Regions from separate parts of the Erwinia sp. AC075 genome, predicted to be linked through region 4. Evidence: predicted binding sites of a transcription regulator. Region 4 holds the regulator's gene; each other region holds the start of a gene.

Region 1 (8,759 bases), 2.1 Mb from region 4:
GACGGCTGTCCAGCACCACCACCGGTTCACCGCTGTTTAATAACGCCTGAACATCTTCCGCGGGCAGCGACGGGGTGTGCACCCGACTCTCGACCAGCTCACCAAAGGCTTTGCTTGGCGAGTTAACATCGATAAACAGTTCACCGCCTGCATCCTTCCAGCCTTGCAGGCCGCCTTCAAGCAGGGCGACGTTGGCATAGCCGAAGTCTTTCAGGCGCTCAATGGCCAGCGCCACCAGCCCTTCGCCGTTGTCATAGACGGTAATCGGCGTGGCAAAGCGCGGTACCCGGTTAAGGATCTCCAGTTCCAGCTTTGAAAGCGGAATGTTCACCGCAAACAGCGGATGGCCTTCGGCATACTGCGCTTCTTCCCGCAGGTCAATTAACGCCAGCTCCTGCTGCTGAAGCAACGCCTGACGGATGTCGTGAAAACTGCGGGTATGGAGTAGATGATAAACCATGTGAAAGATCCCAAATATTAGGTAAATACGCGTTGTTATAGCCGGAGATAAACGGTTTTTCTTCGCCGGTTTCGCTGTAAACCGCGCGCTGAACTGCGCCGATATTGCCGCCATAAACATGAATACTGATGGAAGTGCGATCGCTGAAGGCGTTGCTGACCCGGTGAATATCGCCGACCCGCGGCGAGACCGCTTCAACCGTGCCGGGATCCAGCCGCACCGGATCGCCATGTGGCGATAACCCGCGCGCATCGCGGATGAAATTCTGTGAAATTTCCGCGCCGCGCAGCATGCCAATTAATCCCCAGACGCGATGATCATGCACCGGCGTCGATTGCCCTGCGCCCCAGACAAAGCTGACCACCGAAAACCGCTGGCGGGCATCGGCATGCAGCAAATACTGCTGGTAGCGGGCCGGATTTGGCTGGGCAAACGCCTCGGGAAGCCAGTCATCATGGGCGATCAGCTGATGCAGCAGCTGGCTGCCGCGATGAAGCAGATCGGCTTCCTGCGGCTGTTCATCCACCAGCGTGGCCAGGCTACCGACAAACTCGCGCAGGCGAGCGCTGTTCAACTCACTCATGTTTTGCCTCCTGGCTTAAGGCCAGCTGATTGGATTGGCTGGAGAGGCTGTAATCGAAGGCCTGATGGACATCAATCGACTTCGGCAGCACATGATTTTTATAGAAAAAATCGGCGGATTGCTGCAGGGAATCCGCCAGCTTCGGCGTGAATTCCACCGGGCGGATCTGCGCACTGGCAATCCAGCGTTGGGTAATGTTTTCTGGCATGCCCAGTGAGGTCGACAGTGCCTTAGCGAAGGCCTCAGGATGGTGCTGCGCCCAGATTTGCGCTTTTGCCAGCCGTGCCTGCAGGTCGGCTATCGCCTTGCGTTTGCCCGGATCCTTCAGCGCTTCTTCACGGGCTAAGGCATAGGAGTAACCGGACAGGATCCCTTTGCCGCCGCCCTGTGGCACTAACAGATCCTGATCGACCACCACGGCGGAAGAGACGTAGGGTTCCCAGGTAGCCCAGGCATCGACAGAATGACTGGCCAGCGCGGCACGTCCATCAACCGGTCCAAGGAAGCGCAGCGTGACGTCAGAGGGTTTCAGGCCGGCTCTGTCCAGCAGACCCAGCAACAGATAGTGGCCCCAGCCGCCACGGTTGACGGCAATTTGTTTGCCCTTCAGATCTTTTAAGCTGTGGATGCCCGAATCCGGGCGGGTAAGTAAGGCAATGCTGTCAGGGTTGTTTTGCCAGGCACCCACCGCTTTTACCGGTGCGCCGGCGGCATAAACAAATAAGAACGGCAGATCGCCGGTGAAGCCCACGTCCAACGCGCCCGCGTTCAGCGCTTCCTGCACCGGTGCGCCGGAATCGAAAGAGGTGAGCTTCAAATCATAAGGCAGGTCTTTTAACTGCCCGGACTCGCGCAGCGAAATAAAGCGATCGCCTTTCACATCGCCCAGCCGCAGGGTGACTTTCTCCGCCAGCGCTGAGGTGGCGAGCGATGACAGTACGACTGCCAGTAAAAAAGGAAAACGCATCAGGCACTCCTTGCCACTTTGCGGGCCGCGACTTTCTCTCTGGTCAGCGGGATCAGTTCACGGCCGTAATCCAGCGCATCGTTCAGCGGATCGAAGCCGCGGATCAGCACGCTTTCAATGCCCAGGTCGTAATACTTCAGCAGCGCGTCGGAGACCTGGTCCGGCGTACCGACCAGTGAGGTGGAGTTATAACCGCCGCCAACCAGTTTAGCGATGCCGGTCCACAGGGATTTGTCGAGGCGTTCCCCTTCATTGGCGGCGGCCATCAGGCGGGCCGCGCCGACGCTTTGCGGCTTCGGCAAACCAAAATCATGGCCGGATTCAATCAGCTTTTTGCGGGCGACTTCGCGGATATGCTCGGCTTTTTCCCAGGCTTCTTTCTCCGTGGCGGCAATAATCGGGCGGAAGGAGATATTGAAACCAATCTGGCGGCCCTGTCTGGCGGCTTCTGCACGCACCGTCCGCACGGTTTCTGCGGCACCGGCCAGCGGTTCACCCCAAAGGGCGAACACGTCCGCATGACGACCTGCCACTTTGATCGCTTCAGGCGAGGAGCCGCCGAAATAGATCGGCAGCGCGCTTTGCTGTGGCTTCACCGCCGAAAACGCCTGCTCAACCTGATAATGCTCGCCCTGGTGATCGTATGGCGTGTCGGAAGTGAGGCTCTGCCTTAATACGCTCAGGAAATCATCGGTGCGCTCATAGCGCTGGGTCTTGTTAAGGAAATCACCATCACGGCGTTGTTCAACATCGCTGCCGCCGCTGATGATATGCACCGCCAGGCGGCCATCGGTGAGTTGATCGAGGGTAGCGAGTTTACGGGCTGCCAGCGTCGGCGAGACAAAGCCCGGACGGTGGGCCAGCAGGAATTTCAATGTTGAGGTGTTGGCGGCGGCATGCGCAGTGACCAGAAAACCATCCGGTTGATCGGACCAGTAGCCGACCAACACCCGATCGAAACCGGCCTGCTCATGAGCACGGGCAAAGTCTGCAATGTACTGTTTATTGAATAGCGGACCGCTGGCAGGAATGATTTCGGACGCCAGGCGATGGCCAATCATACCGAGGAATTGAATGCTCATCAGGTTCTCTCCAGGTGAGGGCCGGTAAACGCCGGCAGAGAGAAAACCGTATAGTTGATGGGCGGGAGTGTGAAATTCATTAATCTGCGAAGCTTTGCGCAAATACAGCTATTACTCAGTCGCAGGCAACCGACGGTGAGCGTGCCGCTCGTTATGTTCATTTTGCATAAATTATGCGCAATAAATGCATTTAGGTTCTAAAAAAGCCGGTGTTAGTCTCGGGTTTTCTCCTTATTGAGACACCAGATGAAAACCCTTTCTCTTTCTGCACTTGCTGTACTTCTCGCGGCGGTCACGGCGCCCGTTTTGGCTGCGAATACGCTTTCAGTTGGCGACCAGCGGGGCAATGCGCGGGCGATCCTTGAAGCCTCCGGCGAGTTAAACAACACGCCTTATACGCTGGACTGGCATGAGTTTGCTAACGCCGCACCGTTGCTGGAAGCGATGCGCGCAGGTTCAATAGATGCCGGTTCGGTGGGGGATGCACCCTTAACTTTCGCCGTGGCGGCAGGGCTGGATGCCAAAGGGATCCTGGCGACGCGCTATGCCGGCAACGCCATTATCGTCAAAAAGGGTAGCCCGATTCACAGCGTGAAGGATCTGATTGGCAAACGCATTGCGACGGTCAAAGGTTCATCCGGGCACAACCTGGCTTTGCAGGCGCTGCAAAAAGCCGGTGTCGATCCTAAGCAGGTCAGCTTTGTCTTTACCACGCCAGCAGAAGCGACGCTGGTGCTGGATCAGGGCGGCGTCGATGCGGTTTCCACCTGGGAACCTTACGTGTCGTTTGCCACGCATCAGTCAGGCGCACAGATCCTGGCGGACGGTAAAGACTATCCGGCCCTCAACTATCTGGTGGCCAGCAACGCCGCCATTGCCAGCAAGAAGGCCGAACTGGCCGACTTCACGCAGCGGTTGAGCCGTGCCCGCGCCTGGGGCATCCAGCATCCTGACGCCTATGCGGCCTCCATCAGCAAGCTGTTAAGGATCCCGCAGGACGTGGCGCTGGCAAAGGTGAAGCGCGAAGTGAACTCCGTCGACACCAACAGTCAGGACGTGGTTGCGGTGCAGCAAAATACCGCCGATTTCTACGTGAAAAATGGCCTGATCCCGGCACCGCTGAAGGCGGCTTCCTTTATTGACCTCAGCCTTTCGCAGGGGAAATAGCATGCATCTGGCGCTTTATCTCAGCGACACCGGGTTGCACGCCGGAGGCTGGCGGCATCCTGAGGCGCAAAATAACGATCCGATGCAGCTGCAGACCTGGCTGACGCTGGTGAAAAAAGCCGAGCAGGCCGGATTTGATTTCGCATTTATCGCCGACAAACTGTCGATCGATGATATTTACGGTAACGACATCGCCAGCACCGTTCAGTCGCGTCCGGGTTATGCCCGTCCGGAACCGATGGCGCTGCTGACCGCATTGAGCCTGTTTACCGATCGCATTGGCTTAGGCGCAACCGTATCGACCACCTACGGTGAGCCTTTCCATACTGCCCGCACCATCGCCACAATCGATCATTTTAGCGCCGGCAGAATGGGCTGGAATGCGGTGACCTCGACCAATGATGGCGAAGCACGCAATTTCAGCCGCCAGCAGCATTTAGGCCATCAGGCGCGTTATCAGCGTGCGGGAGAGTTTATCGATGCGGTGCATCAGCTGCTTGCCAGCTGGCAGCCTGGTGCGCTGGTGGCCGACCAGGAGAGCGGCGTTTATATGGATCCGGAAAAGGTCAGCTATACCGATTTTCACGGCGAGCATTTCCATATCAAAGGGCCGCTGACCGTCGCCGCCTCGCCGCAGGGCAGGCCGGTGCAGATTCTGGCGGGCGTCTCGGAGGATTTTAAGAAGGTCGCCGCCCGGGTGGCAGAGGTGATTTTCACCGTTCAACCCGACATGGCGCGCGCGCAGCAATTTTATCAGCAGTTTAAGCAGGAGATGGCCGCCTTGGGTCGTCCACCGCAAGCCTGTAAAGTGCTGCCCGGCCTGATGCCGATTGTGGGCGCAACGCAGCAGGAGGCGGAAGAGAAGCGCCGTCAGCTGGATGAACTGGTCAATCCGTTAGCCGGGTTAAGCTTTATGTCTGCCAGCATGAATTACGATCTGTCGCAGCACGATGAAAACGACATTTTCCCGGATATCTTCGACAAAATCAGCGGCAGCAAAGGGCGCTTTGAGTACGTGATTTCTCAGGCAAGGAAAGAGGGGAAAACGCTGGCCGAAGTGGCGAAAGCCTATGCGGCCAGCGCCTCATTTAAGGTGATTGCCGGCACGCCAGAACAGATTGCCAGCGAGATGATTGCCTGGGTAGAGGCCAAAGCCTGCGACGGTTTCGTGCTGATGCCCGCTGATATGCCGGCCTCGTTGAATAATTTTGCTGAACGGGTCATCCCGGAACTGCAAAAGCGCGGTGCCTTCAGGCAGGGCTATCAGGGAACCACGTTGCGCGACCATCTGGATTTACCGCTGGTCACGCCTCGTTGAACGACGAGTAAAAAAAAGGCGAACCCATCACAGGTTCGCCTTTTTTCGTTCTGGCGTGTTACCAGGCCAGCACTAATCCTGCAATGGAAGCAGACAGCACGCTCACCAGCGTTGAGCCGTACAGCAGTTTCAGGCCGAAGCGGGAAACCACGTTACCTTGCTCTTCGTGCAGGCCTTTGATCGCGCCTGCCACAATCCCGATAGACGAGAAGTTCGCAAAAGAGACCAGGAACACGGAGAGGATGCCGACGCCGCGTGGTGACAGTTCAGCCGCCACTTTTTGCAGATCCATCATCGCCACAAACTCGTTAGACACCAGTTTGGTTGCCATGATGCTACCCACTTTCAGCGCTTCACCTGCCGGCACGCCCATCACCCAGGCAAACGGGTAGAAGACGTAACCCAGCACACCCTGGAAGCTGATGCCGAAGACGAAATCGAACAGGGCGTTAATCGCTGAAATCAGCGCAATAAAGCCAATCAGCATCGCCGCGACGATCACCGCAACTTTGAAACCGGCCAGGATGTATTCACCCAGCATCTCAAAGAAGCTCTGCCCTTTGTGCAGATCGCCCAGCGTCAATTCTTCTTCGCTGTCGACGCTGTACGGGTTGATGATCGACAGCACGATAAAGGTGCTGAACATGTTCAGTACCAGCGCGGCCACCACGTATTTCGGATCAATCATGGTCATGTACGCGCCCACAATTGACATTGATACGGTAGACATCGCCGTTGCCGCCATGGTGTACATGCGGCGCTGAGACATTTTTCCGAGGATATCTTTGTAGGCAATGAAGTTCTCTGACTGACCTAAAATCAGCGAGCTCACGGCGTTAAAAGATTCCAGCTTGCCCATGCCGTTGATTTTTGACAGCACGGTACCGATGGCGCGAATAACAATCGGCAGGATACGGAAGTGCTGCAAAATCCCGATCAGTGCAGAGATAAACACGATAGGGCAGAGAACATTGAGCCAGAAGAATGCCAGGCCTTTATCACTCATGTTGCCGAAAACGAAATTAGTCCCTTGTGCTGCATAGCTCAGCAATTTGTCGAACAGACCCGCAAACCCTTTAACGAAGCCAAGACCCACTTCAGAGTTAAGGAAGAACCACGCAAGCAGCACTTCGATAACCAGAAGCTGTATAATAAAACGTACGCGGATGTTTTTCCGATCGGTGCTAACCAGTAAGGCCAGCACGGCTACCATCACCAGCGCCAAAGCAAAATGAAAAATGCCTGACATGTGTGCTCCATTTTTGAAGGATGTTATATTTCGCTGCACATTCTATGTAACAAGAAACTGAAAAACGAGATCTAGAACACAATATAACAATTACCTATCACCCTTCCCGACAGAATCCCCTGATTGATCACATCCTGATACTGTTTAAAAAAACACCCCACGCATCGGAAGGTTAAGCTTTTACCGGCGCACGAAAAGTGATTGCTCATTTTTTAGCTATGGAGTAGTTTGAAATCAAGGTATAGCCTTTGCTATATTTCTTAGTACTGGCTATCAGAGCGATATGCAAAACCCATTCAAATGCGCTTGATAATCATTATCATTTAAAAGACAATGATCTCTTCAGGTGTTTAGGGGACTAACTATGTTTGAAGGCCGCACAGTAGAACAAACGGTTCGCGGATCGCGCAAAATCAAATTTGCGTTGATGGGCCCTGCGTTTATCGCGGCTATCGGTTATATCGATCCCGGCAATTTTGCCACCAATATTCAGGCCGGCGCCTCTTATGGCTATACGCTGCTGTGGGTGGTGGTGTGGGCCAACATTATGGCGATGGTGATCCAGCTGATGTCTGCCAAACTCGGCATCGCTACCGGGAAAAACCTCGCTGAACATATCCGCGATCGTTTCCCGCGTCCTGCCGTCTGGTTTTACTGGGTGCAGGCTGAAATTATTGCCATGGCGACCGACCTGGCGGAATTCATCGGGGCGGCGATTGGCTTCAAGCTGATTTTCGGCGTCAGTCTGCTGCAGGGCGCGGTGCTCACCGGCGTGGTCACCTTCCTGATCCTGATGCTGCAAAACCACGGTAAAAAGCCGCTGGAACTGGTGATTGGTGGCCTGCTGCTGTTTGTCGCGGCGGCTTACGTCATCGAACTGTTCTTCTCACAGCCGAAGATTACCGATCTGATGCAGGGTCTGGCCGTGCCTTCGCTGCCAACCGCCGATGCGGTGTTACTGGCGGCGGGCGTGCTGGGCGCGACAATTATGCCGCACGTGATCTATCTGCACTCCTCGTTAACGCAAAATCCCGACGGCGGCTCGCGTGAACAGCGCTACTCGTCGACCAAGCTGGACGTGGCGATTGCGATGACCATTGCCGGCTTCGTCAATCTGGCGATGATGGCCACGGCGGCGGCGGCGTTCCACTTTAGCGGTCATACCGGCATTGCCGATCTGGATCAGGCTTACCTGACGCTGGACCCGCTGCTGGGTCGCGCAGCGGCGCTGGTGTTTGGTCTGAGCCTGCTGGCTGCCGGACTCTCTTCCACCGTGGTGGGCACCATGGCCGGGCAGGTGGTGATGCAGGGCTTCGTCCATATTCACATTCCGATTCTGGTGCGCCGCGTGGTGACCATGCTGCCTTCCTTTATCGTGATCCTTGCCGGATGGGAGCCGACACGTATCCTGGTGATGAGTCAGGTACTGCTGAGCTTCGGTATCGCGCTGGCGTTAATCCCGCTGCTGACCTTTACCGGCAACCGCGAGCTGATGGGCGATATGGTGAACTCACGCCCGATGCAGCTGGCAGGCAAGGTGATTGTGCTGGTGGTGGTGGCGTTGAATCTGTATCTGCTGGTGGCGATGGCCATGGGGTTGTAAGCCGACTTCATTACTGCGCAGCCGATAAAAAAGCCGACCTTAACAGGTCGGCTTTTTTGATCGCTTAATGGCGATGATCGTGGTCGTGATGACGCTCTCTTTCATGATGACGGTATTCGCGATGACGTTCGCGATCGTGCCATCTGCGTTCCCGCTCCCATTCGTGACGACGGCGCATCTCTTCATGCCTGCGCCACTGCTCGTGTCGCCACCAGCGGCCTTCATCATAACGGTAGTTGCTGCGCCAGTAGTGCCCATCGCGCCAGCGGCCGCCGTCCCAGTAATTACCGCGCGGATCGCGGTCACCAATATGTAACGAGACGCCAGGAG
Region 2 (3,400 bases), 1.7 Mb from region 4:
CCTGTTTCAACACCGTTCTTTCGTCGCATTCTGGCTGGCCCGCACCACCTCCAGCTTCGGTTTCCAGATGCTCTCCATTGCGGTGGGCTGGCAGATCTATTCGATCACCGGCCGTGCCTGGGATCTGGGCCTGATTGGCCTGGTGCAGTTTCTGCCGGCGGTTCTGCTGGCCTTGCCCGCAGGCCACGTCGCCGACCAGTTCGATCGCCGCCGGGTGGTGCTTTTCGGCCAGCTCACCGAGTGGATTGCCATTGCGGTGCTGGCGGGACTGACGCTGGCACACAAAAGCGATGAGGTGATAATCCTCGGGCTGGTGTTCATTATCTCGGTGGCCAGAACGCTGGAAGCGCCGTCGTTACAGTCGATGCTGCCCGCGCTGGTGCCGCCGGCGATGCTGGCCCGCGCAACGGCTGCCAATGGCGCCTCGATGCAGACCGCCTCGATGCTCGGCCCGGCGCTGGGTGGCTTCCTGTATGTTGCCGGCCCGGGCGTGGTGTATCTCACGGCCGGGCTGCTCTATCTGATTTCAATCGTGATGGTCAGCCGTCTGCGTTATGAGCATGCGCCACCGAAAAGGACGCCCGCGACCTTTGAGAGCGTCTTTGCGGGCGTGCGCTTTATCCGCAACCGGCCGGATGTACTGGGCGTGATCTCGCTGGATCTTTTTGCGGTGCTGCTGGGGGGCGCAACGGCGCTGTTGCCGATCTTCGCCAAGGATATCCTGCATACCGGTCCCTGGGGGCTGGGATTACTGCGCGGTGCGCCAGCGGTGGGTGGATTGCTGGTGGGCTTCTGGCTCAGCCGCCGCACTTTAGAGCGCAACGTCGGCATGACGATGTTTGCTGCCGTGGCCGGATTTGGCGTCGCCACGCTGATTTTTGCCCTGTCGAAAGAGCTGTGGCTGTCGATTCTGGCGCTGTTCGCGTTGGGCGGATTTGATATGGTCAGCGTGGTGATCCGTGGCTCGCTGGTGCAGCTGGATACCCCTGACGAGATGCGCGGGCGCGTCAGTGCGGTTAACTCGATCTTTATCAACACCTCAAACCAGCTTGGCGAGTTTGAGTCCGGCATGCTAGCGGCCTGGCTTGGTGCGGCGCCAGCGGCGGCGGTCGGCGGGATTGGTACGCTGATCGTGGTGGGGCTGTGGATGGTGTGGTTCCCAGGCCTGCGTCGCCGTCAGCGCCTGCACAACGACTGAATTGTTAGCAATGTGCTGCACGGGAGGTAAAGGGATGTTAAGGGTTGAAATCATTTTCATCTTTTAAATGATAATGATTATCGTTATATTGCGATGCTGAACGCCGCCAGACGGCTGAAACATCGCAATAACTTCCCTGAAGGAGCAGCACAATGGCCGCGGGTTACCGGATTTTCAACGTTACGCTCAAACAACGCATTCAGGTTACGCCTTCCTTACTGCGTTGCGTGTTCACCGGCGACGATGTGCTGGAGATGAAGCATGAATCCCCCGATCAGCGCATCAAGCTGCTGTTCGCGGGCGAGGATGGCACCTGTCCGGCGATGCCGGTCAGCGAAGGCTGGTATCAGGATTATCTGGCATTGCCAAAGCCGCAGCGCCCGGTCATGCGCACCTATACGCTGCGGGAACTGCGCCGCGAGCAGAAAGAGATGGACGTGGAGTTCGTGCTGCACGGCGAAACCGGTCCTGCCTCGCGCTGGGCGATGCATGCGGGCACCGGCGCTAAGATGCAGATTGTTGCACCGAATGCGGCCTCTGCGGATGACAGCGGCGGCTATGAATGGATTTGGCATGAGGGTATCCAACAGGCGTTGCTGATTGCCGATGAAACCGCGGTGCCAGCGGCGGTGAGCATTCTGGAACAGCTGGCAACGCTGGCTGAGCCGCCAAAGGTGCAGGCATTCTTTGAAGTTCCGCATATCACCGATGCTCAGCAGCAAGATTTTCCTTTTGCTGAAATTCACTGGCTGGGGCGCGAGGATCACCCACAGGGCACCTTGCTGATGAAGGCGATTCGCGATCATCTGACCCTTCCAGACGGCGCGCGCGTCGCGGAGCAGTGGCTGGAAAACAAAAGCCTGATTGAAGATGGCATCTGGGAGCGTGCGGAAGGCAAGCACGGATTTAACGCCTGGGTGGCCGCCGAATCGGGCGTGGTCAAAAAACTGCGCCACTGCCTGATTGATGAGTTCCAGCTGGACCGTGAAGTGGTGAACTTTATGGCATACTGGACGCTGGGTCGGGGCCGCTAATCACCGGAAGCAGATGAATTCACGACAGCTTGCAACCAAATTGGGCGCACTCAGTTTTGCACTGGGTGGCCTGTTATATCTGTTGGCCGAAAAAGTCGCCTCTCGCGCCTGGACCACCCCACCGTACTTCTTCAGTCAAAACTACATCAGCGATTTGGGCATTGCGCAGTGCGGCGTATTGCCTGATGGCCGTGATGTCTGCTCGCCGCTCCACGCGGTGATGAACAGTGGCTTCGCGGCGGAAGGCGTGCTTTTCTTCCTCGCCTGTCTGTTACTCCGATCAAACTTCACTGGCGCGGGCCAAAAAGGCTTTTTGCTGACCGGCTTGTTGCATGGCATCGGCGGGGTAGTGATTGCGCTCTTTCACAGCGGCTCAGAAGCCAGTGGATTTACCGTACATCAGGCTGGCGCGATCATGGCGATCGGCGGAGGAAATCTCTGTTTGATCACCGTCGGCGGGTTGCTGCGACAGCAAAAGGACCTGCGCGATTACAGCGTATTGAGTCTGGTGCTCGGCTGTATCGGCCTGCTCAGCATGTTTCTGATCCCCCTCAACGTGCTGCCAACCGGCATTATCGAAAGGGCCTCTGTGTATCCCATTACTTTCTGGCAGATTTTTACCGGCGTGATGTTACTGGTGAAAAGCTGGGGCGTGCGAGGTGAGGGATAAGCACTTAACCGCGCGGTGATCTCTCTCCGGCGCAGGCCAGATCCCGAACCTGCGCCGCATTTTATTTATCTGATTCGAGATAATTCTTTGAGCTGCCTGAATAGTCTTCTTTAATCGGCCTGTCTGACGTGAAGTCCGTACCTGCCTGCACGAAAACCTTCACGCTGAGTCCAACTAAGGAAATCACAATGATTCTGGCTGAAAACTGTGCACCGCCTGCCATTAATGTTATATTAAAATATAATATCAGGAGGCGCTCTATGTATATCACTCGTCTGAAAAAGGTTGGCGGATCCGTCATGCTGGCGGTTCCTCCGGCCGTGTTAAAAACGTTGGCGTTGTCGACAGAAAGCGAAGTGGGCATGACCATTAAAAATGGCTGCCTGATTATTGAACCGCAGAAACGGCCCCGTTATTCGCTTGAGGAGCTGCTGGCACAGTGCGATCCGCAGGCTGAAATGAGCGAAGAAGATCGGGAATGGATGGATACGCCTGTGG
Region 3 (8,759 bases), 2.1 Mb from region 4:
CAGCTCGCTGGCGATCAGAACCTCCGGTCTGTTGGGGGAGCAATTCCTGGCGCTGAATGTCGGTTTTGACGATCCCGATATGGGAACCGCTATGCTTAAAGATGGCAGCACCATTCAGGACACCAAATCGGCGATGGTGCTTGAAGACCTGATTGGCCAGTTCTTGTATAAGAGCGGCAATGGTAATGAGAAGAAAGATGATTCGTCGGCGGCACCGGAAGCTAACGGGCAACCCGCGCCGGCGGCTACGACTACACCATAAGAGGACAAGTCATGTTTAAACGTTTCCTGATGATGGCAATGCTGGTTATTGCCCCGGTTGCAGCCAATGCGGCAGCAGATCAAACCAATCCTTATCAGCTGATGAACGAAGCGGCAGGGAAAACCTTCACCCGGCTGAAGACCGAGCAGCCTAAAATCAAACAGGATCCTGACTATCTGCGTCAGATCGTGCGTGAAGAGCTGTTGCCGTATGTGCAAATCAAATACGCCGGCGCGTTGGTGTTAGGTCGCTATTACAAAGATGCGACGCCTGCGCAGCGCGATGCGTACTTCAAAGCCTTTGGTGATTATCTGGCACAGGCCTATGGTCAGGCGCTGGCGCTGTATAACGGGCAGACTTACCAGATTGCTCCTGAGCAATCCTATGCAGACAAAACCATTATCGCGATCCGCGTCACCATTGTTGATCCGAACGGTCGTCCACCTGTGCGTCTGGATTTCCAGTGGCGCAAAAACAGCCGCAGCGGCGACTGGCAGGCGTATGACATGATTGCTGAAGGGGTAAGCATGATTACCACTAAGCAAAATGAGTGGAGCGACACGCTGCGTCAGAAGGGCATCGATGGCCTGACCGAGCAGCTGAAGTCTTATGCTAAACAGCCTATCACGTTGGATAAACAGCAGTAATGAGCGATCAACTGAGCTGGCGTCTTGAGGCAAACCAGTTACATTTGTCCGGCGAACTGCAGCGCGAAACCCTGTTAGCGCTGTGGAAGCAGCGCGAGACGGTAATGAAACAGATCGATACAATCGACGTTTCTGAACTGGATCGGGTTGATTCGGCTGGGCTGGCGCTGCTGGTCCATCTGCGGCAGATAGCATTACAACAGGGCAAAGCGCCCCAATTTACGGGCATCAACGATAAACTTCATTCGTTGATTACCCTGTATAACTTGCAGCAGATCATTGTTTCCCGCGGATAAAATGCCTGGCGGAAACTGAACAGAAAGAGCCCCTGCATCGTCAGGGGCTTTTTGCTTGTTTAAGATAGCGGCACTTTCCACTAATATGTGTGCCTGTTTATCATCTATTAAATTTAGAAGCCTCATGGAAACTAGTGAAATTCAATCCGTGCTGATGGGCGCGTTACCGTTGCAGGAAGTCCACGTTACTGGCGATGGCAGCCATTTTCAGGTTATCGCGGTAGGCGAACTGTTTGCCGATCTCAGCCGGGTCAAAAAACAGCAGACTGTCTATGCACCGCTGATGGCGTATATCGCTGACAACCGCATGCACGCAGTCTCAATCAAAACATTTACCCCTGAAGAGTGGGCGCGCGACCGTAAGTTAAACGGTTTTTAAGCTGTTTCGCTGTGGTCACCGCGCAAGATCGTGGTGAGGCGAACAGACCTTTATTTTTTTAAAAGAGAGCTGGTGCAATGGATAAATTTCGTGTGCAGGGTCCGACCCGTTTAAGCGGGGAAGTCACTATTTCCGGCGCAAAAAACGCTGCGCTGCCGATCCTGTTCGCCGCTCTGCTGGCGGAAGAGCCTGTAGAGATTCAGAATGTCCCGAAACTGAAGGACATCGATACCACCATGAAGCTGTTAAGCCAGCTGGGTGTTAAGGCTGAGCGTAACGGTTCTGTGCATCTGGATGCCAGTGACGTCAATATCTACTGCGCACCTTATGATCTGGTGAAAACCATGCGCGCTTCCATCTGGGCGCTTGGCCCGCTGGTGGCCCGTTTTGGTCAGGGGCAGGTTTCTCTGCCTGGCGGTTGCGCCATCGGTGCCCGCCCTGTTGACCTGCACATTACCGGTCTGGAACAGCTGGGTGCTGAGATCAAGCTTGAAGAAGGCTATGTGAAAGCGTCCGTCGATGGCCGTCTGAAAGGCGCACATATCGTGATGGACAAGGTCAGCGTTGGCGCGACCGTTACCATCATGAGCGCAGCCACATTGGCTACCGGTACGACGGTTATCGAGAATGCTGCGCGCGAGCCAGAAATTGTGGACACCGCGAACTTCCTGAACACCTTAGGTGCGAAAATCACCGGTGCCGGCAGCGACCGTATTACCATTGAAGGCGTTGAGCGTCTGGGCGGCGGAGTTTACCGCGTTCTGCCCGACCGTATTGAAACGGGAACCTTCCTGATTGCTGCGGCGATTTCGGGCGGAAAAGTCCTTTGTCACGCGACTCAGCCGGACACGCTGGATGCCGTACTGGCTAAGCTGCGTGAAGCCGGTGCAGAAATTCAAACCGGTCCGGACTGGATCAGTCTGGATATGCATGGCAAGCGGCCTAAAGCGGTCAACTTCCGCACTGCGCCGCATCCGGGTTTCCCAACGGATATGCAGGCTCAGTTCAGCTTGCTGAATCTGGTGGCAGAAGGCACCGGTGTGATCACCGAGACCATCTTCGAAAACCGCTTTATGCACATCCCGGAGCTGATCCGTATGGGTGCGCATGCTGAGATAGAGAGCAATACCGCGATTTGTCATGGTGTTGAGAAGCTCTCCGGTGCTCAGGTGATGGCGACCGATCTGCGTGCGTCGGCCAGCCTGGTTCTGGCAGGTTGCATCGCAGAAGGCACTACAATTGTTGACCGTATTTATCATATCGACCGTGGCTATGAGCACATCGAAGATAAACTGAAGGCGCTGGGCGCGAACATTGAGCGCGTGAGCGGCGAAGAGTAATTTTCTCGTCCTCAGCAATGAAAGGCGGTAGGAAACTACCGCCTTTTTTATTATCTCATCAGCCCTTTGCGGTCGATAAGCTTTTTCGTGATGGGATGGTAATAGCGGCTTGGCCATATCTCGGCGGGATGAACTTGCAGCGCATCCGCAATCAGCCACTCACCTTTTGGCCAGGGACGAAATAGCGCATTGGCGAGCGTCGATGAGCAGAGTCCAGCATCTCGTGAAACCCCTGCCAGACTGGTTCCCTTTTTGCGCAGGCTCGCAATAATGTCTGCGTTGTGCCAGTCATCTTTAAATTTGACCATTTGTGTCTCCTCCTTGTACACCTGACTTCTCAGGACATTCCTTTATTAACGGCTGAGCAGCGTGGCTATGTTTGGAAACAGTGCCTGCTGTGACTGCTCGTAGTCGCAATACACCGCGAAGCATTTATAGCAACTTCAGGAAGTTTATTTCCAGTATTTTCTAAATGTTGAGGTAACTTTTTGCGAGGAAACGCATAAGTTGCAGAAGTTTTGGCCGGTTAACTGCGCAAGGTATCAGGCAAAGAGGGATGGAGGATGAGTGCAGGACGAAAAGGGCTGGAAAAAGTGGGCAGAGCGCGGTTTCCCGCGCTTAAAAGACTAGTATTCGCGCTGTACTGACATGTGAGCAAGCGCTTCAAGCGCACTGCGCCAGGGTGATTCAGGCAGTGCTTTAAGCGCCGAAATGGCTTTATCCGCTTCATGCTCCGCGGCCTGACGCGTCCATTCCAGAGAGCCACATTGGCGCATGGTTTCCAGAACGGGTTCCAATAAATGGCGTCCGTTGCCCTGTTCAATCGCTTCGCGGATCATCTGGGATTGTTCAGGGGTACCATTGCGCATCGCATGCAGCAGCGGCAGGGTAGGCTTGCCTTCACTCAGGTCATCACCGACATTTTTACCGAGCGTTTTACCATCGGCGCTGTAATCCAGCAGATCGTCGATTAACTGGAAAGCGGTGCCAATGAAGCGGCCGTAGTCCTGCAGCGCTTTTTCCTGCTCTGGCACAGCCTCAGCAAGGATGGCTGAAGATTGGGCTGCCGCTTCAAACAGACGGGCGGTTTTGCTGTAAATCACCCGCATGTAGCTTTCTTCGGTGATATCCGGGTCGTTGCAGTTCATGAGCTGCAGGACTTCGCCTTCAGCGATAACGTTCACTGCTTCAGACATTAGCGCCAGTACCCGGAGCGATCCGAGGCTGGTCATCATCTGGAAAGCACGCGTGTAAATGAAGTCGCCAACCAGCACGCTGGCCGCGTTACCAAAAGCAGCATTGGCCGTGGCTTTGCCGCGACGCATGTCGGATTCATCCACCACATCGTCATGCAGCAGCGTGGCCGTGTGAATAAATTCGATCAGGGCTGCTACGGTAACATGCTGTTTCCCGGTGTAATTAACGGCGCGAGCCGCTAAAACAGCGATCATCGGACGGATGCGTTTGCCTCCACCACTGATGATGTAGTAACCCAACTGATTAATGAGGGAGACCTCAGAGTTCAGCTGTTCGAGGATAGTTGCGTTGACGTCCGCCATATCTTGCGCGGTGAGTTCGTTTATCTGTTCTAAGTTCATCAGTCTGTTCAGCTATTGCTCAGTATGCTGCTATGATAAGCGTCTTTACCCGTGCCTGCGGCAGGTTATGTATTACAGATTGTACTGGAAAATCAGCGCAACGAAACAATTGCATTCGCTTAGCGTTTTTTTTCTGCAATACCCCGCATCAGGCACTTGTCATTATCCTGGAAGTTGCGTAGAATTCGCGCCCTATTGTGAATATTTATAGCGCAGCCTGAAACTAAGACGGCAAGCGCGAAAGCGGAGTTTATATGTACGCGGTTTTCCAAAGTGGTGGTAAACAACACCGAGTAAGCGAAGGTCAGACCGTTCGCCTGGAAAAGCTGGACATCGCAACCGGCGAAACGATTGAATTCGACCAGGTTCTGATGATTGCCAACGGTGAAGATGTGTCAATTGGCGCGCCTTTAGTTTCAGGTGGCTTGATCAAGGCAGAAATTATTGCTCATGGTCGCGGCGACAAGATCAAGATTGTTAAGTTCCGTCGTCGTAAGCATTACCGTAAGCAGCAGGGTCACCGTCAGTGGTTTACTGACGTGAAGATCACTGGCATCAGCGCGTAAGAGGAGATCTGACAAATGGCACACAAGAAAGCTGGCGGCTCCACTCGAAATGGTCGCGATTCCAATGCAAAACGCCTCGGCGTTAAGCGTTTCGGCGGCGAATCTGTTCTGGCAGGTAGCATCATCGTTCGTCAGCGTGGAACCAAATTCCATGCGGGCACCAACGTAGGCTGCGGCCGTGACCACACTCTGTTTGCAACTGCAAACGGCAAGGTCCAGTTCGAAGTGAAAGGCCCGAACAACCGTAAATACATCAGCATCGTTGCTGAGTAAGGTTTTCGTGCCTGAAAGCGGTACCTGATACCGCTTTCAGCAGCGAATCTAAAAGCCCCGCTATGATTGCGGGGCTTTTTACATTCTGCGTTCTGCCCCGGCGTAATTACGTCTGAGGGTTCACAGCAAAGGTCACTTTTGCTGTACACTTTATATTCAGCTGCACGATGTCTTGAGGCGGATCCCCTTTCTGGAATCGACGTGAAGACAGCTTTTGCGGCGCCAGAAACCCAGTTTCCGTCACCAGGCACACCAGCTTGCTACGGCGGATCACTCCCGGACACGCGTCACCTTGCCAGCGTCGGGCGAATGATTTACGGAGAAGTAACATGAAGTTTGTTGATGAAGCGACGATACTCGTCGCTGCGGGCGATGGCGGCAATGGCTGCGTCAGCTTCCGTCGTGAGAAATATATCCCAAGAGGCGGTCCGGACGGCGGCGACGGTGGTGACGGCGGCGATGTCTACATGCAGGCCGATGAAAACCTCAATACCCTGATTGACTACCGTTTCGAAAAATCTTTCCGTTCAGAGCGTGGCCAGAATGGTCAGAGCCGTGATTGTACCGGCAAACGTGGTCAGGACATTATTATTAAAGTGCCGGTCGGCACCCGTATCATCGATCAGGGCACTGGCGAGACGCTGGGCGACATGATGACGCATGGTCAGATCCAGATGGTCGCGAAAGGCGGCTGGCATGGTCTGGGCAACTCCCGCTTCAAATCCTCCGTAAACCGTTCTCCTCGTCAGAAAACGATGGGGACCAAGGGTGAAGTGCGTGATATTCAGCTGGAACTGATGCTGCTGGCTGACGTGGGTATGCTTGGCTTGCCGAATGCCGGTAAATCAACCTTTATCCGTGCGGTGTCCGCCGCGAAACCAAAAGTGGCTGACTATCCGTTTACCACCCTGGTACCAAGCCTCGGCGTGGTTCGTATGGACACTGAACAGAGCTTTGTGATCGCCGATATCCCGGGTCTGATCGAAGGGGCATCTGATGGCGCGGGTCTGGGTATTCGCTTCCTTAAGCACCTTGAGCGCTGCCGTGTGCTGTTACACACCATCGATCTGGCGCCAATTGATGAATCCGATCCGATTGAGAATGCCCGCATCATCCTCGGTGAGTTGGAAAAATACAGCGAGAAGCTCTTCAACAAACCGCGCTGGTTAGTGTTCAACAAAGTTGACCTGCTGGACGAAGAAGAAGCGGAATCTCGTGCTAAAGCGATTGCTGATGCGCTGGGCTGGACAGATAAATACTATCTGATCTCTGCTGCCAACCGTACTGGCGTAACGCCATTGTGCTGGGATGTGATGTCCTTTATCAACGCCAATCCAAAAGAAGCGGAAGAAGCACAGAAGCAGCCTGAGAAAGTCGAGTTCATGTGGGATGACTATCATCGCCAGCAACTCGAAGAAGCTGAAGCAGAATCTGCTGTTGAAGTGGAAGACGACGACTGGGATGACGACTGGGATGAAGAGGACGACGAAGGCGTCGAAATCATCTACAAGCGTTAATCCAACAAAAGGACACCCCGGTGTCCTTTTTTTATGTCTGCAGCTCGGGCAATTAAGTCTTTTAAATGGTAAAGATAATTATTATCATCTTTGCCATCCTTCGATTTGCCATGTTTTGACATCGGCGCTTTGCCAACGAGCCTGATAATGACCTCTGCCTTCCTCACGCGTTACCCGCTACTGTTCAGCCTGCTTTTGATCCCCTTTCTCGCCCAGGCTGATGCCCGTCCTGACTGGCCGCGCCATCTTTCAACCTCAAAGGGGGAAGTTGTGCTTAAGCAGCCGCCGCGACGTATTGTTTCAACCAGCGTGACGCTTACTGGCTCATTACTGGCGATTGAAGCCCCGGTTATTGCCAGCGGGGTAACTCAGCCTGGAAAACGGCTTGCCGATGATCGGGGGTTCTTTCGTCAATGGGGCGATATTGCCAGCGCCCGCGGGGTAAAACCGTTACCCACAGGGGAAGCCAGTCTGGAAGCCATCGCCGCGCAGGATCCAGATTTGATCGTGGTCAGCGCAACGGGAAAAGACTCAGCTGTCACGCTGTATGACCGCCTTTCGCTGATTGCACCCACGCTGGTGATTAATTACGACCAGCAGAGCTGGCAGCAAACAGAGCGACAACTTGCAAAAGCCACCGGAAAGGAGACCGAAGCGGAGGCTTCTATTCAGTCATTTGCCAGACGAGTCGCTGCCGTCAAAGCGGCAATAGTATTGCCACCGCAGCCCGTCTCTGCACTGGTGTTCAATCCACAAAGTCAGGCCGCTAATCTCTGGACCCGCGACTCTGCGCAGGGGCAATTGCTGGAATCATTGGGGTTTACCCTGGCCACGGTGCCCGCTGAACTGGCTCAGGCGCAACGGAGGTTGCAACGCAAAGACATTATCCCACTCAGTGGCGAGAGCCTGGTGACGGGGATCAATGGGCAATCTGTATTGATGTTCGCCGCCGATCAATCTGGCAAAGTGGCACTGCTGTCTGCGCCTTTACTGGCGGCGTCGCCTGCCGTTCAGCATCAGCAGGTCTATACGCTGGGGAATGACAGCTTCCGCCTTGACTACTACAGTGCAAACCATCTTTTAACGCGACTTAGGGATCTCTTCGCTGCTCACTGAGTCGGACCATAACCACTTAAGTCCGTCCGTGATCCCTCCGCGCCAGCAGAGGGCATCATGACCGCCGTCAATCTCCCGAAAGCGGACATCAAGGCCAGCATCGACCAGCAGGGGATATAACTGCCGGTTCGAATCAAGAATGATTTTCTCATGCCAGCCTGCATCCAGTGCAATGCGTTGCCCGGGCATTCCGGCAATTCCCTTTACAACCTGTTGTATCAACAACCCTGTCGCTTGCTCAGGTTGGTGATCCCGGCGTGGCCACCAAAAAGATCCTGACTGACTAAGCGCACAGCCAAAGCGTTCAGGCCAGTTCAGCACCGCATACACCGCCGCGAGGCCACCAAAACTCTGTCCAACAACAACGGTATTTTTTGCTTGCCCGGAAAACGCGATTTTCCGCCGCAGTTCGGGTAACAATTCCTGTTGAATGGCCTGCCAGAAGAGCGGATTACAGGGGAGCTCTGCGGCTCTCAGCGAGTTATCCACCGAATCGATAAATATGTATACCGCTTCAGGCAGGTCTCCGCTGCGTGTCAGCGTTGCCAATGGCGCTGCAACAGGTTGACTCATTAGCCAAAATTTCCCGTCAAGCAGGATCACCAGTGGACGATGAAGGGGATTTTCTTCGCCGGTGGCCAGTATCGCCACGTCTCGGGTATTACCCAGTAACACGCTCTCCCAGCTCAAGTTCAGGGTTTCAAGCCGATTATCCTCAGTCTGCCACTCGGGTTGCGCTGGTGCTGCAGGCATATGCAGCGGAGA
Region 4 (8,759 bases):
GTTTCGGTGTTCTCTGATGACGCGGATCTCTCTACTGGGGTGACGCTGGAACTGGCAAGCCTGTCGGCAGAGAAAGCCGAAGCCATACAGCAGCGTTTTGCGCTGATGGGAATCAAAGCGCAGCCCAATGGATACCCGATTACCACCCGGGTGAGCCAAAAAGCGTTCGATAAAAAGCTGGCCGTTCCGGGGGGATACACGCTGAATATTGGCAAGGACAAGGCTGAAGTGGTGGGTTATGACCAGAGCGGCGTGTTCTATGGTTTACAGTCGATCCTGTCGCTGATCCCGGCCGATGGCAGCCTGAACGTGGCGACGTTAAAGGCCAGCGATGCGCCGCGTTTCCAATACCGTGCGGTGTTCCTTGATGTGGCGCGCAACTTCCACAGCAAAGAGGTGGTACTGCGCTTGCTGGACCAGATGGCGGCGTGGAAACTCAACGTTTTCCATTTCCATCTGACCGACGATGAAGGCTGGCGTATTGAAATTCCAGGCCTGCCGGAGTTAACGGAGATTGGCAGCAAGCGTTGTCACGATCCCGAAGAGAAGCGCTGTTTGCTGCCACAGTTAGGATCGGGACCAAACAGTGATAACAGTGGCAGCGGTCATTTCAGCCGTCAGCAGTATATCGATATTGTGAAGTATGCTGATGCGCGCGGTATTCAGGTCATCCCGGAAATCGATATGCCGGCCCACGCCCGGGCAGCGGTAATCTCGATGGAAGCGCGTTACGATCGCTTGTTCAATGCCGGTAAGGAAAAAGAAGCCAATGAATTCCGCCTGCTCGATCCCAGCGACAATTCCAACACCACCTCCGTGCAGCTTTACGATCGCACCAGCTATCTCAATCCGTGCCTGAGCTCCTCGTTACGCTTTACCGACAAGGTGATAGGTGAAATCCAGGCGATGCATAAAGCTGCCGGACAGCCGCTGAAGACCTGGCATTTCGGCGGAGATGAAGCCAAAAACATTCGCTTAGGATCCGGCTATTCGGATAAGAACACACCCGTTGAAGGCACCGGTTTACTGGACTTAAGCCAGCAAGATAAGCCGTGGGCAAAATCCCAGGTCTGCCAGACGATGATTGAAGAAGGAAAGATTGAAGACCTGGATCATCTGCCGAGCGACTTTGCCCTTAACGTCAGCAAGCAGGTTAAGGCACACGGTATCGGCAAAATGCAGGCCTGGCAGGATGGTATTAAAGACGCTAAAAATGCCAAAGCCTTCGCAACGGACAGGGTTGCGGTCAACTTCTGGGATACGCTGTTTTGGGGCGGTTTTGATTCTGCCAATGACTGGGCAGGCAAAGGTTATGAAGTGATCGTCTCCAATCCGGATTACCTGTATCTCGATTTTCCTGCCGAGGTGAATCCGCTGGAGCGGGGATACTACTGGGGAACGCGCTTTACCGATGAACGGAAAATTTTCCACTTCGCGCCGGATAACTTGCCACAAAACGCCGAGACTTCCGTCGATCGCGACGGCAAACCTTTCACGGCTAAATCTGACAAGCCCTGGCCTGGCGCTCACGGCATCTCCGCTCAACTGTGGAGTGAAACCACCCGTACCGACGCGCAGGTGGAGTACAAGCTTTTCCCGCGCATTTTGTCCGTGGCGGAACGCGCCTGGCACCGCGCAGCCTGGGAGCAGGATTATAAAGCCGGCAAAGAGTATACCGGCGGCAAAACCCGCCTGGTAGACCAGCAGGCTCAGCTGAAGGACTGGCAGCGGTTTGCCAACCTTCTGGGGCAACGTGAATTGGCAAAACTGGATAAAGCCGGCATTGCTTATCGCTTGCCGGTGCCCGGTGGGGTGGTGCAGGACGGTAAGCTGGTGGTCAATACCGAGCTACCGGGCTTAACCGTTGAGTACAGCCTGGACGAGGGGACAACCTGGCAGCAGTGGCAGGCGGATCAACCGCCGGCGGTGGCCGGTAAGGTATTGCTGCGTACGCGCAGTCCTGATGGTCTGCGCGTCAGCCGGACGGAAGCGCTGTAACGGGGCGACAGGCAAAAAAAAACCGGTGAAGGATCACCGGTTTTTTGCTGTTAGTGTAGATTACTTGTCGTGCAGCGTCTCATCTTCACGGCAGTCACCGGTTGAGCAGTGACCGTAAAGGTACAGGCTGTGGTTACTGAGTTTGATGCCGTGGCGCGTGGCGATATCACGCTGGCGAGCTTCGATGTTTTCATCACGGAACTCGATCACCTTGCCACAATCCAGGCAAATCAGATGATCGTGGTGATGCTGCTGAGTCAGTTCGAAAACGGATTTACCACCTTCGAAATTATGACGGGTAACGATCCCGGCATCATCAAATTGGTTAAGAACGCGGTAAACCGTCGCCAGACCAATCTCTTCGCCCATGTCAATCAGACGCTTGTACAAGTCTTCCGCACTGACGTGATGGCCCTCAGGTTCCTGAAGTACTTCCAGAATTTTAAGTCGTGGAAGCGTGACTTTCAGGCCGGCCTTCTTTAATGCGGTGTTATTGTCAGTCATGCGGATATTGTCCTGTTACTTTGCTAGTCACTTTGTGGCTGAAAAGCCCTGAACATCGGTCGTCGCGAAAAGCCAAACGTCTCATTATAGAACTGATATTTCGAAATGAACACCACTGGCGATGCATCTCAATCAAGGGAGGTAAGGAGAAGAGTCGTTACGTCCGTGAGAGCAAGCGGTTGGGCTGACATTTCGCTCTGCCTCATCATAGTCGCTATTAGAGCGAAAGGCGCTGAGAAAGCGGGTGACCGATGGCGATATTTTACAGATTTGCAGATGAAAGTTACAAAAATGTGTCTATTACTTCTATAGGAAAAACCACTGGCCTGATGTGAGATACCTCCCAATCAGGCCGGTCTGATTACGCTTCCAGGATTTCTTTCAGCTGGAGCTCGTCATAAATCTGTTTGACCCACTGCTCGGTGCGCTCACTGGTGAGTTCTGGCTGACGATCTTCGTCAATAGCCAGACCGAGGAAGTGCTTATCATCCGCCAGCCCTTTCGAGGCTTCAAAATGGTAGCCTTCAGTTGGCCAGTGACCGACGATCACCGCGCCTTTAGGCTCGATAATGTCGCGGATGGTGCCCATCGCGTCACAGAAGTACTCAGCGTAATCTTCCTGATCGCCACAACCGAACAGCGCAACGAGCTTGCCGTTGAAATCAATTTCTTCCAACGTCGGGAAGAAATCATCCCAGTCGCACTGCGCTTCGCCGTAGTACCAGGTTGGGATACCGAGCAGCAGAATATCAAAGGCTTCAAGGTCTTCTTTGCTGCTTTTAGCGATATCATGAACTTCAGCCACCTCTTTACCGAGCTGCTTCTGGATCACTTTTGCAATGTTTTCTGTATTGCCCGTATCGCTGCCAAAGAAAATGCCTACGATTGCCATGACTTACTAACCTCTTGAAACGTATTGATAGGGTAAAGGCTGCTTATTACAGATACCGGCAATGATAGCAGACAGCTACAGGGGGATAAATGAGTAATCCGCCTGCTTTTGTCGCTTTGTGCTTCACCGGGGGGTGCTGAAAGCGCCTGTTCAGCGGTCCTGATCGGCCAACTGCGCCATGACCATTTCTTCAATCAGCTCGCTGCGGCTCATATTACGCTGCTCGGCAAGCTGGTTCAGAGCATCAACCGCGTCACTGTTCATTTTCAGTTCAACGCGCTTCAGCCCGCGCACTTTATCGCGCTTAAGCTGGTTGCGTTTGTTGATACGCAGCTGCTCATCACGCGTCAGCGGATTGGTTTTTGGTCGTCCCGGGCGACGGTCATCTGCGAACAGATCGATCGTGGTGCGGTCCGTGTTTTCTTTTGCCATAGAATCGTGATACTGAAAGGCTGGAGTTCTGATGGTTCAGGCCTGATGTCGGCTGAAATTCGTGCAGCGACAAATTTTTAGCGCGCCATCATACCCCAGCGAAAGTCATGACGACAATGATTTAGCCATCTCAGGATATAATTGTTTTTACAGCGCAAAAAAACGGCGTATTGCGCGCAAAACAGCATCAGGTTTCTCGGCATGGACCCAGTGACCGGCACCGTTGACCACATGCGCACGGGCTTTGGGGAACTGCGCCAGCAGGGCGTCACGATATTCATCGGCCAGGTAGGGCGAACGTTCGCCGCGAATAAACAGCGCGGGATGCTCCCAGGCCGGAACCGGCTGCCAGCCAATAATCCGATCGTAGCACTGCCACAGCACCGGCACGTTAAACCGCCATTCCCCTTGCTGGAAGGATTTCAGCAGAAACTGAATCACGCCTTCTTCTTCTATCGTTTCACGCATCAGCGCTGCGGCATCGCTGCGTTGCGTAATGCCCGCTGCGGTGACCGCCTTCAGCGCCGCAAAAATCGTATCGTGATGGCGAGTCGGATAAGCGACCGGTGCCATATCGATAACCACCAGCTGCTCGATGCGTTCTGGCGCCAGCGCGGTTAACGCCATCGCCACTTTTCCGCCCATCGAATGTCCGATGACCGCGAACCGGTCAATCCCTTCGTCATCTAGCGTTTCCAGTACATCGCGGGCCATCGCCTGATAATCCATCTGGTCATCGCGAGGCGATAAACCGTGGTTTCTCAGGTCGATCTGCACCAGCTGGCGATCGTCCTTTAACCCTCGCGCCAACACGGACAAATTATCAAGGCTGCCAAAAAGGCCGTGGATTAACACCACGGGAACCTCAGGGCGGGCGGATTGTTCAGATAGCAAGCGGGTATTCAATTCCATAACAAAGTTCTTACTGTTGAAACGAGGGGTTAGGGTATCATAGATTCACTTTTTCCTGCCGTGACGGCCAGAAAGCGCCCGCCAATCTTTTTGCGGCATATTCTGACTTTTACTGGTATCAGGGGCTGGCGCTACACCCCGGCAGGATTTAACTTTATAATCCTCGTGTTAGAGCTGGAACGATCCTGTGCGGCTTGTTCAGGCAGCGTACAGACCGGCTCTTATCAGCAATAAATTGTACTGGATCAAGATGAAAACTATTGAAGTCGACGAAGAGCTCTACCGTTATATCGCCAGTCACACTCAGCATATTGGTGAAAGCGCCTCTGACATTTTGCGTCGTATGCTTAAATTTACGGCCGGGCAAAAAGCGCCTGCTACCGCAGCGGTAACGGCATCTACTGCCGTGAGCGTCGCCAAAGACGCGGCGCCAGTGAAGGTGGAATCCCGCCCTCAGGACCGCGTTCGCGCGGTGCGTGAGCTGCTGCTGTCTGACGAATATGCTGAGCAGAAGAAAGCGGTTAACCGTTTTATGCTCATCTTGTCGACTTTATATAATCAGGATCCCAAAGCTTTTGCCGCCGCGACCGAGTCACTGCTTGGCCGCACGCGCGTTTACTTTGCAGGCAATCAGCAGACCCTGGTACAGAATGGCACCCATACCAAGCCGCAACATATTCCCGGCACGCCGTATTGGGTGATCACCAACACCAACACAGGTCGCAAACGCAGCATGGTGGAACACATCATGCAGTCAATGCAGTTCCCTGCGGAACTCGCTGACAAGGTTTGCGGCACCCTCTAACTGATAAAGAAGCGTCAGGGAGAATCGCCAATGGCCAATCACCCCCGTGCAGGGCAACCCGCCCAGCAGAGTGATTTGATTAACGTTGCACAATTAACGTCACAGTATTATGTCCTGCAGCCCGATCTGAGCAACCCGGAACATGCGGTTAAATTCGGGACTTCTGGCCATCGCGGCAGTGCAGGGCGTCAGAGCTTTAACGAGACGCACATTCTGGCTATTGCTCAGGCGATTGCAGAAGAACGCAAAAAGAACGGCATTACCGGTCCTTGCTTCGTCGGCAAAGATACCCATGCGCTCTCCGAACCTGCGATCATTTCCGTACTGGAAGTGCTGGCCGCGAACGGTGTCGATGTGATTGTGCAGCTGGACAATGGCTATACGCCAACGCCTGCGATCTCCAATGCTATTCTGGAGCACAACAAAGCCGGTGGCCTTCAGGCCGATGGCATTGTGATCACGCCTTCGCACAACCCACCGGAAGATGGCGGCATTAAATACAACCCGCCAAACGGTGGCCCGGCTGACACTAACGTCACCAAAGTGGTTGAAGACCGTGCCAATGCTCTGATTAAAGATGGCCTGAAAGGCGTTAAGCGCATCGCGCTGGACAAAGCCTGGGAAAGCGGCCATCTTCAGGAAAAAGACCTGATCCAGCCTTACATTGAAGGCCTGGCGCAGATCGTTAACATTCCTGCTATTCAGAAAGCGGGCCTGAAAATTGGTGTCGATCCGTTAGGCGGTTCAGGGATTGCTTACTGGCAGCGTATTGCCGAGTTCTACAACCTTGATCTGACCATCGTGAACGATTCGGTCGATCAGACCTTCCGCTTTATGCACCTCGATAAAGATGGCGTGATCCGCATGGATTGCTCGTCTGAGAGCGCGATGGCGGGTCTGCTGGCGCTGCGTGATAAATTCGATCTGGCCTTTGCCAACGATCCGGATTATGACCGCCACGGTATCGTCACGCCTGCTGGCCTGATGAACCCGAACCACTACCTGGCCGTTGCAATCAACTACCTGTTCCAGAACCGTCCGCAGTGGGGCAAAGATGTCGCCGTCGGCAAAACGCTGGTTTCCAGCGCGATGATCGACCGCGTGGTTAACGACATTGGTCGCAAGCTGGTGGAAGTGCCGGTTGGCTTTAAATGGTTTGTTGACGGCCTGTACGATGGCAGCTTTGGTTTCGGCGGCGAAGAGAGTGCGGGTGCTTCCTTCCTGCGCTTTGACGGCACGCCGTGGTCTACCGACAAAGACGGCATCATCATGTGCCTGCTGGCGGCAGAAATCACTGCGGTAACCGGCAAGAATCCACAGCAGCATTATGACGAACTGGCCGCGCGCTTCGGCGCCCCGAGCTACAACCGTCTGCAGGCTTCTGCGACTTCTGCACAAAAAGCGGCGCTGTCTAAACTGTCACCAGAAATGGTCAGTGCCGATACGCTGGCGGGCGATCCGATCACTGCACGCCTGACGGCAGCGCCGGGTAACGGTGCTTCTATCGGCGGTCTGAAAGTGATGACCGAGAACGGCTGGTTTGCAGCGCGTCCTTCGGGCACTGAAGATGCATACAAAATCTACTGCGAGAGCTTCCTCGGTGCTGAGCACCGTGAGCAGATCGAGAAAGAAGCGGTTGAGATTGTTAGCGAAGTGCTGAAAAACGCCTAATCGCGAAGCTTCAGAAAAACCAAAAGGCGCTGATATAGCGCCTTTTTTATTGCCTGCGCCGCAGCCATTCACGGCATAAAGCGGTAGCCGACACCGGTTTCGGTGATCAAATGGCGAGGTTGCGCCGGATCGTTTTCCAGCTTCTGCCGCAGATGTCCCATATAGATGCGCAGATAATGGCTGTGCTCGACGGCATTGGGTCCCCAAACCTGGTTAAGCAGTTGACGTTGCGTCATGACTTTTCCGGCGTGATTCAACAGGCTGACCAGCAGACGAAACTCAATGGGCGTCAGATGCAGATCCGCACCGCCTTTGGTGACGCGTCGCCCGGCAATATCCACGCAGACGTCGCTAAAGGTGATTTCACTGGCTTGCGTCCCGTTGCCGGATTTATCCCGGTGCCGAAGCGCAACACGCACTCTTGCCAGTAACTCCCCAATACCAAAAGGCTTGGTGAGAAAGTCATCGGCGCCGGCATCCAGCGCCGCAATCTTATCCTGTTCGTCACTGCGTGCAGAGAGCACGATGACCGGCACTGCACTCCACTGGCGGACTTCGCGGATAAACTGATTACCATCGCCGTCAGGCAAACCCAGATCGAGGATCACTAAATCGGGTTTACGGGTTGCCGCTTCAATCAGCCCGCGTTGCAGGGTGTCGGCGTCGTACACCCGCAGGGATTCACCCTCCAGCGCAATACGCAGAAAACGGCGGATCTCTTTTTCATCTTCAACGATCAGAACGGTTGTCACCGGGTTTCCTTCCTGTTATCGGGCAGCGGCGCCGCATTAGGGCGGCCCAATTTATCAAATATCCTTCCGCTTTGCTGCAAACCTTCTCGGCCGTGCAACAGGCGACCGAAGACGGTAAGGGATAATCTGGCAGTGGATGTCATTCGATTGTTAATTAATAACGGTAAAGTTAACATTTATGTAACTTGATTACGGTTCGGTGAAAATATCAGCGGTTTTTTTCGCTTTTAGTGGTCGGATGAGTAGTAAAATTACACAGAAGGCGCTATTATTTTGCGCAGATTACATTCGTTTCATTGGGCTAACGGGAGGACATATGGGTCTTTATCAGCACTACTCTTTACACCGCATTGTCCTGCGTCGCATTGCGGTGATCGTCGCAGGCACTTTGGCTTTACCGGTTATGCTTTTCCGCCAGGATCGTGCCAGGTTTTACAGTTATCTGCACCGCGTCTGGTCCAAGACCAGCAGCCAGCCGGTCTGGCTGGCCCAGTCTGAAGCCGCAGGTTGCGACTTCTACTGATCTCTCCCGCTCCGGCGGGATTTTTTTTGCCCGTTATTCAACCTTCACGCGATCATTGCGCGGCTTTCAGCTACACTTAAACCTCTACAAGATTCTGGAGGTTGTACAACTATGAGCGAAAAAATTCCCGTCGGCATCAGCGCCTGTTTGCTCGGTGACAACGTCCGTTTTGATGGCGGTCATAAGCGCTGCGCTTTCGCCACCGAAGATCTCGCCCCGTTTATCCGTTATGAACCGGCCTGCCCGGAAATGGCGATCGGATTGCCGACG

The links. The regulator Fur, encoded in region 4, represses iron uptake genes when iron is present. The targets are predictions, from matches to a motif close to ATAATAATGAGAACNACTATCAA.
Region 1: AC0IXH_RS00780 (Nramp family divalent metal transporter) is a predicted target of Fur. The motif match lies at 7,133-7,155, and genes of this name have one in related genera.
Region 2: AC0IXH_RS02645 (siderophore-interacting protein) is a predicted target of Fur. The motif match lies at 1,266-1,288, and genes of this name have one in related genera.
Region 3: fepB (Fe2+-enterobactin ABC transporter substrate-binding protein) is a predicted target of Fur. The motif match lies at 6,944-6,966, and genes of this name have one in related genera.

The regions. Positions count from the first base shown of each region.
Region 1 is NZ_CEEDEU010000001.1:168,598-177,356, forward strand. Features, by position in the region: gene AC0IXH_RS00745 (rhodanese homology domain-containing protein) at 1-460, opposite strand, end outside; gene AC0IXH_RS00750 (cysteine dioxygenase family protein) at 378-1,043, opposite strand; gene AC0IXH_RS00755 (ABC transporter substrate-binding protein) at 1,036-2,010, opposite strand; gene AC0IXH_RS00760 (LLM class flavin-dependent oxidoreductase) at 2,010-3,092, opposite strand; gene AC0IXH_RS00765 (ABC transporter substrate-binding protein) at 3,339-4,259, shown strand; gene AC0IXH_RS00770 (LLM class flavin-dependent oxidoreductase) at 4,261-5,577, shown strand; gene AC0IXH_RS00775 (NupC/NupG family nucleoside CNT transporter) at 5,636-6,826, opposite strand; gene AC0IXH_RS00780 (Nramp family divalent metal transporter) at 7,191-8,429, shown strand; gene AC0IXH_RS00785 (DUF2502 domain-containing protein) at 8,494-8,759, opposite strand, start outside.
Region 2 is NZ_CEEDEU010000001.1:580,787-584,186, forward strand. Features, by position in the region: gene AC0IXH_RS02640 (MFS transporter) at 1-1,198, shown strand, start outside; gene AC0IXH_RS02645 (siderophore-interacting protein) at 1,351-2,232, shown strand; gene AC0IXH_RS02650 (DUF998 domain-containing protein) at 2,246-2,902, shown strand; gene AC0IXH_RS02655 (AbrB/MazE/SpoVT family DNA-binding domain-containing protein) at 3,163-3,400, shown strand, end outside.
Region 3 is NZ_CEEDEU010000001.1:4,391,962-4,400,720, forward strand. Features, by position in the region: gene mlaD (outer membrane lipid asymmetry maintenance protein MlaD) at 1-262, shown strand, start outside; gene mlaC (phospholipid-binding protein MlaC) at 274-909, shown strand; gene mlaB (lipid asymmetry maintenance protein MlaB) at 909-1,205, shown strand; gene ibaG (BolA family iron metabolism protein IbaG) at 1,330-1,584, shown strand; gene murA (UDP-N-acetylglucosamine 1-carboxyvinyltransferase) at 1,662-2,924, shown strand; gene AC0IXH_RS20640 (helix-turn-helix domain-containing protein) at 2,975-3,232, opposite strand; gene ispB (octaprenyl diphosphate synthase) at 3,551-4,522, opposite strand; gene rplU (50S ribosomal protein L21) at 4,777-5,088, shown strand; gene rpmA (50S ribosomal protein L27) at 5,104-5,361, shown strand; gene cgtA (Obg family GTPase CgtA) at 5,691-6,878, shown strand; gene fepB (Fe2+-enterobactin ABC transporter substrate-binding protein) at 7,026-7,994, shown strand; gene fes (enterochelin esterase) at 7,959-8,759, opposite strand, start outside.
Region 4 is NZ_CEEDEU010000001.1:2,274,193-2,282,951, reverse strand. Features, by position in the region: gene AC0IXH_RS10740 (beta-N-acetylhexosaminidase) at 1-1,998, shown strand, start outside; gene fur (ferric iron uptake transcriptional regulator) at 2,059-2,502, opposite strand; gene fldA (flavodoxin FldA) at 2,864-3,394, opposite strand; gene ybfE (LexA regulated protein) at 3,545-3,826, opposite strand; gene ybfF (esterase) at 3,974-4,738, opposite strand; gene seqA (replication initiation negative regulator SeqA) at 4,989-5,543, shown strand; gene pgm (phosphoglucomutase (alpha-D-glucose-1,6-bisphosphate-dependent)) at 5,574-7,214, shown strand; gene kdpE (two-component system response regulator KdpE) at 7,283-7,966, opposite strand; gene AC0IXH_RS10700 (YbfA family protein) at 8,283-8,489, shown strand; gene AC0IXH_RS10695 (YbgA family protein) at 8,601-8,759, shown strand, end outside.